3 regions of the Kitasatospora sp. McL0602 genome follow, and region 2 is predicted to be linked to each of the others. Evidence: riboswitches for the same ligand, from Rfam matches in the RefSeq annotation. Region 2 holds a riboswitch; each other region holds the start of a gene.
The links. Region 2 has a riboswitch for cyclic di-AMP ahead of ACR68M_RS02850 (transglycosylase family protein). Riboswitches for the same ligand answer to the same signal wherever they lie in the genome.
Positions count from the first base shown of each region.

Region 1: it holds a riboswitch for cyclic di-AMP, as region 2 does, so the genes downstream of both, ACR68M_RS25845 (NlpC/P60 family protein) here and ACR68M_RS02850 (transglycosylase family protein) in region 2, are expected to answer to the same signal.
Region 3: it holds a riboswitch for cyclic di-AMP, as region 2 does, so the genes downstream of both, ACR68M_RS31975 (LysM peptidoglycan-binding domain-containing protein) here and ACR68M_RS02850 (transglycosylase family protein) in region 2, are expected to answer to the same signal.

Region 1 covers NZ_CP197246.1:5,666,994-5,670,442, forward strand. The annotation lists gene ACR68M_RS25840 (NlpC/P60 family protein) at 1-713, shown strand, start outside; cyclic di-AMP (ydaO/yuaA leader) riboswitch at 1,073-1,258, shown strand; gene ACR68M_RS25845 (NlpC/P60 family protein) at 1,269-2,360, shown strand; gene ACR68M_RS25850 (NlpC/P60 family protein) at 2,633-3,449, shown strand, end outside.
Region 2 covers NZ_CP197246.1:600,682-604,130, forward strand. The annotation lists gene ACR68M_RS02845 (hypothetical protein) at 38-922, shown strand; cyclic di-AMP (ydaO/yuaA leader) riboswitch at 1,344-1,504, shown strand; gene ACR68M_RS02850 (transglycosylase family protein) at 1,510-2,709, shown strand; gene ACR68M_RS02855 (hypothetical protein) at 2,850-3,050, shown strand; gene ACR68M_RS02860 (LacI family DNA-binding transcriptional regulator) at 3,146-3,449, opposite strand, start outside.
Region 3 covers NZ_CP197246.1:7,070,871-7,074,319, reverse strand. The annotation lists gene ACR68M_RS31985 (leucyl aminopeptidase) at 1-828, shown strand, start outside; gene ACR68M_RS31980 (transglycosylase SLT domain-containing protein) at 862-1,536, shown strand; cyclic di-AMP (ydaO/yuaA leader) riboswitch at 1,682-1,828, shown strand; gene ACR68M_RS31975 (LysM peptidoglycan-binding domain-containing protein) at 1,833-2,759, shown strand; gene ACR68M_RS31970 (TIGR03086 family metal-binding protein) at 2,820-3,413, shown strand.

The DNA of each region.
Region 1 (3,449 bases), 5.1 Mb from region 2:
GCAACGGCGGCATCGACCCCTCGGTCGCCCTGATGCTCTCCGCGGACCCCAGTGGCTACCTGGCGCAGGCCTCCAGCGCCGAGGAGGTCACGGCGACGCAGGCCCAGACGCTGAAGGGCCTCAAGGACCAGCAGCGCCGGCTGGACCAGCAGAAGCAGGAAGCCGCGGACGTGCTCGCCGAGCTCGACCAGAGCACCAAGGTCCTGAACGACGCCAAGGCGCAGGTGCAGCAGAAGCTGCAGGAGTCCCGCACGCTGCTGAGCCAGCTCAGCAGCGCCGACCGGGCCGCCCTGCTGGCGGCAGACCGGGCCTCGCGCAGCGACGCCCGCAGCCCCCTCCCCGCCGACCTCCCGCAGGCGAGCGGTTACGCGGGCGTGGCCGTCAGCGCCGCGCTGAGCAAGCGCGGCCACGACTACGTCTGGGGCGCCGAGGGTGCGAACACCTTCGACTGCTCGGGCCTGATGGTCTGGGCGTACGCGCAGGCGGGCGTCTCGCTTCCGCGCACCTCGCAGGAGCAGGCGCACGTCGGGACGAACGTCGGTACCGACATCGCCAACGCCCAGCCCGGCGACATCGTCATCTTCTTCAACGACGCGCACCACGTCGGGATGTACGTCGGCGGCGGCATGGTGGTGCACGCGCCGAAGACCGGCGACGTGGTGAAGCTGATGCCGGCCAACACGCTGACCATCAAGACCATCCGCCGCGTCTGACCCACTCGCGTCTGACCCACTGTCGAATGCCGCAAAAGCGGACAACTGCTGTCAGGTGGTACATCTGACGGCCAGTGACACGCGCGGGCCCGTCGAAACCGTCCTGTGATCCGGGACACCTTCGACGGGCCTGTTTCATGACCGGGAGTTGAACATTTGTCAGCCGATCGTGCAGGGATCGTCACGCTCGGTCGTAATCACAATCGAACTTGGCTCATGCTCAGACTTTTTTCCGACAAGGATTTGAACGGATCACGGTTCCGTTACTAGGGTCGTGCCTCGAACCACCGCACAGTCGATCACCCAGCCGGGTGGCGGCGGTGGTTACCGCCGAGTTCGAGAAGCAGCGGGGCAGGGTCACCTGCCTTACGGGGAATCCCCTGCGGGGGAGCTGTGTATCGGAGCCGGGGAACCACGTTTCCTCGGGGTGAATCGGCGCCAGGTCGGGCGGCCGTCGCGAGACGGCCCACCGGTGAGGCGTCGTAGGGCATCTCTTCCAGCCCGAACCCGTCAGCTCACCCGGTAGGCGGCCGTAGGAAGAAGGAGCCCGCCTTCGTGGCGTCCCATCGTCGTCCCAAGCCCGCAAGTCGCACCCGGATCACCCTGATGACCGCGGCTGCCGCCACCGCGGTGGCACTCTCGTCCCAGGCCGGCGCCCATGCAGACCCGGCGCCCACCAAGGACGAGGTCAAGACCCAGGTCGACCAGCTGAACCAGCAGGCCGAGGTCGCGACCGAGAAGCTGAACGCGGCCACCGAGAAGGAGCAGGCCCTGCAGAAGCAGGTCGGCTCCCTCCAGGACCAGGTCGCCCGCCAGCAGGCCCAGGTGAGCACGATCCAGGGCAGCCTCGGCGAGATAGCCGCCGAGCAGTACCGCAACGGCGGCATCTCGCCCACCGTCCAGCTGATGCTCTCCGCCTCGCCGGACTCCTTCCTGACCCAGGCCGGGGCCGTCAACCAGATCGGCACCTCGCAGGCCGACGCGCTGAAGACCCTCAAGGACGAGCAGCACAAGCTCGACGACCAGAAGGCCGAGGCGCAGGGCAAGCTCGCCGAGCTCGACGCGACCACCAAGAGCCTCAAGGCCGACAAGGACGACGTCCAGGCCAAGCTGGCCAAGGCCCAGGCGCTGCTCGACACCCTGACGCAGCAGGAGCGCGACGCGCTCGCCGCCGCCGAGGCGAAGGCCGCCGCCGACGCCAAGGCCGCCGCCAACCAGGCCACCGACCGGGCCTCGCGGGGCACCAGCCGCCCGACCCTCGGCACCCCCGCACCGGGCAGCGCCGCGCCTGGCAGCTCCTTCGCCGCCGCCGCGCTCGCCGCCGCGGAGAGCAAGCTCGGCGCCGACTACGTCTACGGCGCAGCGGGCCCGAACAACTTCGACTGCTCCGGTCTGATGCAGTGGGCGTACGCCCAGGCGGGTGTCACGCTGCCGCGTACCTCGCAGGAGCAGGCCCACGCCGGGACGAACCTGGGCACCGACCTCGCGAACGCCAAGGCCGGCGACCTGATCGTCTTCGGCGCCGACGCGCACCACATCGGCATGTACGTCGGTGGCGGCCAGGTCGTCCACGCCCCGCACACGGGCGCGGTCGTCCGGTACGAGTCCGCGTCGACGATGGGCGTCTCGGCCATCGTCCGGGTCTGACGCACCGGACGCACCGGACGCACCGGACGCACCTGACGCACCGCCCACGGCTCCAGCAGGCCCGGCACCTCCACCTCCGCGGTGGGGTGCCGGGCCTGCGGCGTTACCCCGAAGTGGATCTGATGTCCGATTAGTGGGCGAATATTCGAGCTTGCGGAGGTTTGGACTAGATCGCCGGGACTCGCTAACGTCTGCCCCCGGACCTCCGTGAGGACGGCCGCCCACTCCGGGCGGCGGCGGTGGCCCGGCCGCAGAGATGGAGCAGCCGCCGCATGCCGACGCCCCGCCGTTCCCCCCTGCCGGGCGTCCACCGGTTCGCCCGTGCGCTGGCCATCACCGCAGCGGCCACCGGCGTCATCGGCGCCGCCGTCGGCGGCACCGCCCAGGCCGCCCCCGGCGCACCCGCCGAGCCGCCCACCCGCAAGGACGTCAAGGCCCAGGTCGACCAGCTCTACGACGAGGCCGAGCAGGCCTCCGAGAAGTTCAACGCGGCGCAGGAGTACCAGAAGCGGCTGCAGGGCGAGACCGGCGCCCTGGAGGACCAGGTCGCCGCCGGGCAGGCCGAGGTCAACCGGATGCGCGCCGACCTCGGCGCCGTCGCCGCCGCCGAGTACCGGGCCGGGGGCATCGACCCCACCGTGCAGCTGATGCTCAGCTCCGACCCGGCCGCCTATCTCACCCGGGCCCGCAGCCTCGACCAGGCCGCCGAGCGGCAGAGCGAGACGCTGCACCAGGTGGTGGACCGTCAGCGCCGCCTCGACCAGCACCGCGCCGAGACCGCCGCCAAACTGGCCGAGCTGGAGCAGGTCCGCCGCTCGCTCGCCGAGAGCAAGCAGCAGGTCCAGCAGCGGCTCACCAAGGCCCAGCGCCTGCTCGACAGCCTCGGTGCCACCGAACGGGCCCGGCTCGTCGCCCAGGACGCCCAGGAGGCCGAGACCCGGGCCACCCGGGGCACCGACCGCCTCGACCTCGGCAGCCAGCCCGCCTCCTCCGAACGCGCCGCCGCCGCGCTCGCCGCCGCGATCGGCAAGATCGGCTCCCCGTACGTCTACGGATCCACCGGCCCCCGTACCTTCGACTGCTCCGGTC
Region 2 (3,449 bases):
TGGGGGCATGTCCGCCTAATGTCCTACGATCTCCGCCATGAGCACCGCAGCCATCCCGGGCGCGCCACTGCCCGTACGCACTCCAGGCTCCCGTGCGCGGGGGCGCCACCGCCGTCCCGAGCGCCCGGAGGTCCCGACCGGGGCCCCCGCCCTGGTGCTCGCCGTTCCGGCCACGGCCGGGCCCGACACGCGGCCCGTCGTCGACGAGCTGCTCTCCGTCGTGCGCGGCGAACAGCCGGGCATCGAGGCCGCCGCCGCCTATCTGCCGGCCTTCGACGGCAGCGACTCCCCCGAGACCCCGACGGTCGCCGGGCTGCTCGCCCAGGCCGCCGAGGCCGGGCTGCCCGCGCCCGTCCTGGTGCCGCTGCTGGCCGGCCCGCACGGCTTCCTGGCCGACCTCCACAAGCTGGCCGCCGAATCCGGCGCGGTCGTCACCGACGTGCTCGGCCCGCACCCGCTGCTCGCCGAGGCCGTGCACGTGCGCCTCTCCGAGGCCGGGCTCGCCCGCGCCGACCGGGCCCGGCTGTTCGCCATCGCCACGGCCGCCGACGGCGTCGTGCTGACCACCGCCGGCGGCGAGGAGGCCGCCGCGGCGGCCGGGATCACCGGCGTGCTGCTGGCCGCCCGCCTCGCGGTGCCCGTGGTGGCCGCCGCACTGGACGTGCCCGGCTCCGTCGCCGCCGCCGTCGACCACCTGCGGGCCACCGGCTCCCAGCGCCCGGCCCTGGCCCCGCTGGTGATCGGCCCCGAGGTCGACCCCGAGCTGCTCGCCACGGCCGCCGAGGAGACCGGCTGCCCGAGCGCCGCGCCGATCGGCACCTACCAGGCCGTCGGTCAGCTGATCGCCTCCACGTACCTGGCCGCCGTTCAGCTGCCGCCGGGCGAGGAGGCCCCCCAGGCCGAGGAGCGCCCGGCCGGCTGACCGGCAGCGCCGCCGCTCCGCCCGATCAACCCGATCAACCCGAAGGGGCCCCGCGAGGGGCCCCTTTCGCATGCCCCAGGGGGTCTCCGGCAGGGCAGGACCTTCGGCCCTGGTAACGATTCGGCTCACGCCCTTCGGCCGACGGACGACGCGATGCGGCGCGGGCGACGGCATCGGACCCGCCATCAGGCGCCGGGCCTGAGGGGGCGCCATCTTTCGCCCCTCGTACGGGTCCTGACGGTCGGCGCCCAGGGCGGTCCAGGCGGACACGAACTGACGGCTCGTGAAGAGTTCGGAAATGATCTGTGACGGCCGTCACACTGTTTGCAGATTCAACTTAACTCTGCCTAATGTCCTCCCGTTCGTGGTCACACGGACCCAACTCATCCGGGACGCCGAGTCCTGCCGCCGGACGAGCTGGCAGCGAATAGCGCACCACGGCAGGGGCGGGGGAACCAGGTAAGTCGCCCGGAGCGGTCCTCGGACCGCCACCGGGCTTGGGGTGAAGCCGTGCACTTGCACGGCCGGGCAACTCCAGCCCGAATCCGACAGCTCACCTCGCAGGCGTGGGAGAGGAACGCACCTTCATGCTGCCCATCAATGCCACCAAGCGTGCTCGCCGTCTGATCGCCGCAACCGGCGTCGTCGGCATCGGTCTCACCATCCCCTGCCTGACCGCCGGTGCCGCTTCGGCCGCCGACGTTTCCACCTGGGACAAGGTCGCCCAGTGCGAGAGCACCGGCGACTGGAGCATCAACACCGGCAACGGCTTCTACGGCGGCCTGCAGTTCACCTCCAGCACCTGGGCCGCCTACGGCGGCACCCAGTACGCCGCCCAGGCCAACCAGGCCACCAAGGCGCAGCAGATCGCCACCGCCGAGAAGGTGCTCGCGGACCAGGGCCCCGGCGCCTGGCCCGTCTGCTCCGTCAAGGCCGGCCTGACCAAGGGCGGCGCCGCCGCCCAGGTCGACACCTCGTCCTCCTCGGCGAAGCCCGCCGCCAAGCAGGCCGCCCCCAAGCAGGCCGCACCTCAGCAGTCCGTCCCGAAGCAGTGGAACCACGGGGACTCCGGCAACGGCCGGGGCAACTGGGGCAACGAGCAGGCCGCCGCCGCGACCCCCGCCGCCGCGTCCTACACCGTGGCCGAGGGCGACTGGCTCTCCACCATCGCGCAGAAGAACCACGTCGAGGGCGGCTGGCAGAAGCTGTACGACCTCAACAAGGCCGTCCTGACCGAGGGCCCCGACGTGATCTACCCGGGCCAGCAGCTGGCCCTGGGTGGCAACGTCGCCGTCGCCACCCCGAAGCAGGCCCCGGCGCAGGCTCCGCAGCAGCAGACCGCCCCGAAGTCGAACACCCGCACCACCTCGGCCAAGCGCAGCGCGGCCCCGGCCGCCCAGGCGCAGACCCAGGCCCCGGCCGCGACCGGCAGCAAGGCCGCCGCGATCGCGTTCGCCGAGTCCAAGCTCGGCCAGGCGTACGTCTACGGTGGCACCAGCGACGGTGGCTGGGACTGCTCGGGTCTGACCCAGGCCGCGTTCCGCCAGGCCGGCATCTCCCTGCCGCGGGTCGCCGCGGACCAGGCCGACGCCTCCACCCGCGTCTCGTTGGACAACCTGCAGCCGGGCGACCTGCTCTTCTGGTCGAACAACGGCAGCAACTCGGGCGTCTACCACGTCGCCCTGTACGTCGGTGACGGCCAGTACGTCGAGGCCGCCAACCCGCGTGCGGGCGTGAAGACCGAGTCCATCAGCAACTGGGCCCCGGACTTCGCCGGTCGCGTCTGATCGCATCTGATCCGTCGCCGCCGCGACGGCAGAAGGGCCTGCCCCCGGAGAACTGGTCGTCTCCGGGGGCAGGCCCTTGTCCACGTCCGGTCCGGCGGGGCATGCTGGGCCCCCGTAACAGCTTCAGGGGGAGATCCGCCATGGCCCAGGTGACCGTCACGCTCGATGCCGACATCGCGATCGAGGCGATGCTGCTGGCGGGTACGAAGAGCCCGCAGGACGCGGTCGAGCTGATCGTCCGTGACTTCCTCGCCCGGGGTCACCGCACCGAGGCCCGGACCGGTGACGCCGCCGACGGGCAGCGGGTCACGAACCCGAAGCCCATCGTCCAGGAGGGCTGAGCCGCACAGGGCGCAGCTGACGCCCGTACGGACGCCGAAGGCCGGCCCGTTGCTCAGGTGAGCAGGGCCGGCCCGTTACGGCGAGAGTCCGTCGACTAGCTCCGCGGGTTGGCGCCCGTGGAGCCCCGCATGACGAGTTCCGGTTGGAACATGAACTCCGCGCGCTGGCCGGGGTTGCCGCTGACCTCCTCCAGGAGGGCGTCGACGGCGGCAGTGGCCATCGCCTCGACCGGCTGGCGGATGGTGGTGAGCGGGGGCTCGGTGAACGCTATGAGCGGCGAGTCGTCGAAGCCGACGACGGAGATGTCCTGGGGTACGGAGAGCCCGCGTTGGCGGACGGCCCGGATCGCCCCCAGCGCCATCATGTCGGAGCCGCAGACGATCGCCGTGCAGCCCTTG
Region 3 (3,449 bases), 6.5 Mb from region 2:
CACGAGCGGCTCGGCGGGCTGCTCGGGGTGAGCCGGGGCTCCCTGGTGCCGCCCCGGCTGGTCCGGCTGCGCTACCGGCCGGCCGAGCCGGCCGCCCGGCGGATCGCCCTGGTCGGCAAGGGCGTCACCTACGACGCGGGCGGTCTCGCGCTCAAGCCGAACGCCGAACTCGCCACCATGAAGGCAGACATGGCCGGGGCCGCCACCGTGCTCGCCACGATGTCCACCCTCGGCGCACTGAACTGCCCGATCGCGGTGGACGGTTGGCTCCCGCTGACCGAGAACATGCCGAACGCCGACCCGATCCGGGTAGGTGACGTGCTGCGGATGCGCAGCGGCGCCACCGTCGAGGTCCGCCACCCGGACGCCGAGGGCCGCCTCATCCTGGCCGACGCGCTGGCGCTGGCCGGGGAGACCGGACCGGACGCGATCATCGATCTCGCCACCCTGACGGACGCGGCGGCCGTCGCACTCGGCCGCCGGATCACCGCCGTGATGGGCACCGACGAGGCCCTCTCGGAGGCCGTCCGGGCGGCCGGGCGGCGGGCCGGTGAGCAGTTCTGGCCGCTGCCGCTGCCCGAGGAGTACCGCACTCAGCTCACCTCCCGGGTCGCCGACCTCGTCAACTACACCATCGGCGTCCGGCACGGCACCGCGCTGCTCGCGGGGCTCTTCCTCCGCGAGTTCGTACCACCGGGCATCCCGTGGGCGCACCTGGACATCCAGGGCACGGCGCTCTCCGACACCGACGACGGCGAGTGGGTGCCGGGCGGCACGGGCGTCGGTGTGCGGACGCTGGTGGAGCTGCTGGTCTCCGGAGGTCACTGACCCGGCCCGGTTGCCGACGTACGATCAGGAAGTATGAGCGGGAAGCGGCGGTACTGGCGGACGGCAGGGGCCCTACTGGCGGTCGGGCTGCTGGGGTGCGGCTGCAAGGCCATCCCCCGGTCGTCCGAGGCCACCACCCCGGCGGCCGCCCCTTCGCCGAGCGCCTCACCCAGCAGTTCACCCAGCAGTTCGCCCTCCCCGGGCAGCGTGGGGAGCAGCTCGTACGACCCCGCCCACTACGCGCCGCAGGTGCGCGAGCAGGCCGGGCGGGCCGGGGTGAGCCCCCGGCTGCTGATGGCGATCCTCTACAACGAGGCGTACAAGCCGCACGACCCCGAGCTGGAGCGGGCCTGGCAGCGACTCAAGCCGGACTCCGCGTTCGGGATCGCCAACATGCACCGGGCCGCCTTCGACGAGACCAAGCCGGGGCACTTCGCGGACCGTCGGTGGGAGGAGCTGCCGGACGACCCGGGGCTCGCCGTCCAGGCCGCCGCCTGGTACCTGAACGGGCTGGCCGACCAGCTGCCGGGCAAGTTGTCGGGCTCGTACACGAAGGACGAACTTCTCGCGCTCGGCTACAACACGGGCCCGGGGAACATGCTGGCCTTCGCCCGTGGCGCCCGGCCGGGGTCGCAGGCGCAGGCGTACCTGGATCATCTGCATGCCAACCTGCCGAAGGCCGACCAGGCGCTGGCCGCGCACGGCTGAGCCGAGGGGCCGACGAGGCTCGTGATGATTGTGTGATGTTCGGGTTGCCGGGTTGTTATCGAGCTGATCCTCCCTCTAGTCTCCGAGCAGCCCGCCAGCGCGGGCCCCGGACGCGGCACGCCGAACCCTGCCCACCGCTCCCCCGGGACGACACAGCTGACCCCTGGGCAGGGACGGGGGAACCAGGTACCTCGCCGTGGCCCCCACGGCTCGGGGTGAAGCCGCACCAGCGGCCGGGCCACCTCTCGGTCCGAACCCGACAGCTCACCTCGCAGGCGTGCGGAGAGGGACAACTGATGGTCTTCTCGGGCCCCGGACGACACCGCCGCCCCACCCAGGCCGACCGCGCGGTCGCCGCCGCCACCGTCACGGGCGTCGGCCTGGCGCTCCCGCTGCTCACCGCAGCCGCAGCACACGCCGCCCCCGTCACCGCCTGGGACACCGTCGCCCAGTGCACCAGCGGCGGCAACTGGACGCAGAACACCGGCGACGGCACTTACGGCGGCCTGGGCATCACGCTGCGCGACTGGGTCTGGTACGGCGGCGACCTGTACGCCGCGCAGCCCAGCCACGCCAGCAAGGACCAGCAGATCACCGTCGCCGAACGGATGCTCGCCGACCGCGGCCCCGACCGCTGGGCCAGCTGCAACAGCGCCCTCCAGCCCCCCAGCGCGCCCGCCACCACGCCCGGCACGCCCGGCACCCCCACCCCGGCGGCCTCGACGGCCACCGACCCGGCCACGACCGCCCCCGCGCCGCTCACCCCGCCGGCCGCCACCCCCACCACCGCGCCCGTCACGTCACCCGTCACCCCGACGGCGCCCCAGTCGGCACCCCCGGTCGCCGGCCTGCCGAGCACCACGCCGAGCAGCACGCCGAGCACCGCACCCGCCACCCCCGCAGTGCCCCAGCCGACGGCCCCGGTCACCACGCCCACCGCGATGCCCACCACGGCGCCCACCACGGCGCCCACCACCGCACCGTCGCAGCCCGCACCCGACGGGACGGCCACCGGCCAGGCACCGACCCAGCAGGTGCCCGCCCAGCAGGCACCGAGCCCGCAGGCCCCCGGCAGCTACACGGTCGCCCCCGGCGACACCCTGTCGGGGATCTCCGACGCGTACCACCTCGGCGGCTGGCAGCACGTCTACGACCACAACCTCGGTGTGGTCGGCACCAACCCCGACCTGATCCACCCCGGCGAGGTGCTCCACCTGTCCTGAGCCGGACCTGAGCCGGAGCGGCCAACTACCTCTGCCGGGACGGGCGCTAGAGTCAGCCCTGTGACGGACATCCGTGAATTCGACCGCCGGGCACTGAAGATCACCGAGTCGATCGTGAACCAGGTCGAGGTCGGGCAGCTCGGCCGGCCGAGCCCCTGTGCGGGCTGGGACCTCGGCCGGCTGCTGGCCCACATGGTGGGGCAGAACCGCGGCTTCGCGGCTTCGGCCCTCGGGGAGACCAGCGACCTCGGGGTGTGGGCCGACCGGCCGGTGGGGGACGACCCCGCCGCCGAGTTCGCCGCGTCGGCGGCGGCCGTGACGGCCGCCTTCGGCGCGGACGGCCTGCTGGACCGAGGGCTGTGGCTGCCGGAGATCCGCAGCGACCGGCTCTTCCCCGCCGGCCTGGCCGTCGGCTTCCACTTCATCGACTACGTGGTCCACGGGTGGGACGTGGCCGCCACCATCGGCGTCCCGGCCGAGTTCGACGCCGACCTGCTCGACGCCGCGCTGCCGATCGCCGAGCAGGTCCCCGACGGCGCGAACCGCCTGCGCGAGGGCGCGTCGTTCCGCCCGGGGCTCGCCGCGACGGGTGGAGGCGGCACCCTCGACCGGATCCTCCGCGTCCTGGGCCGCTCGCCGCACTGGCCGAACTGACGGCGGGCCGCCGACCTGCTCGGCTGCCGACCTGCT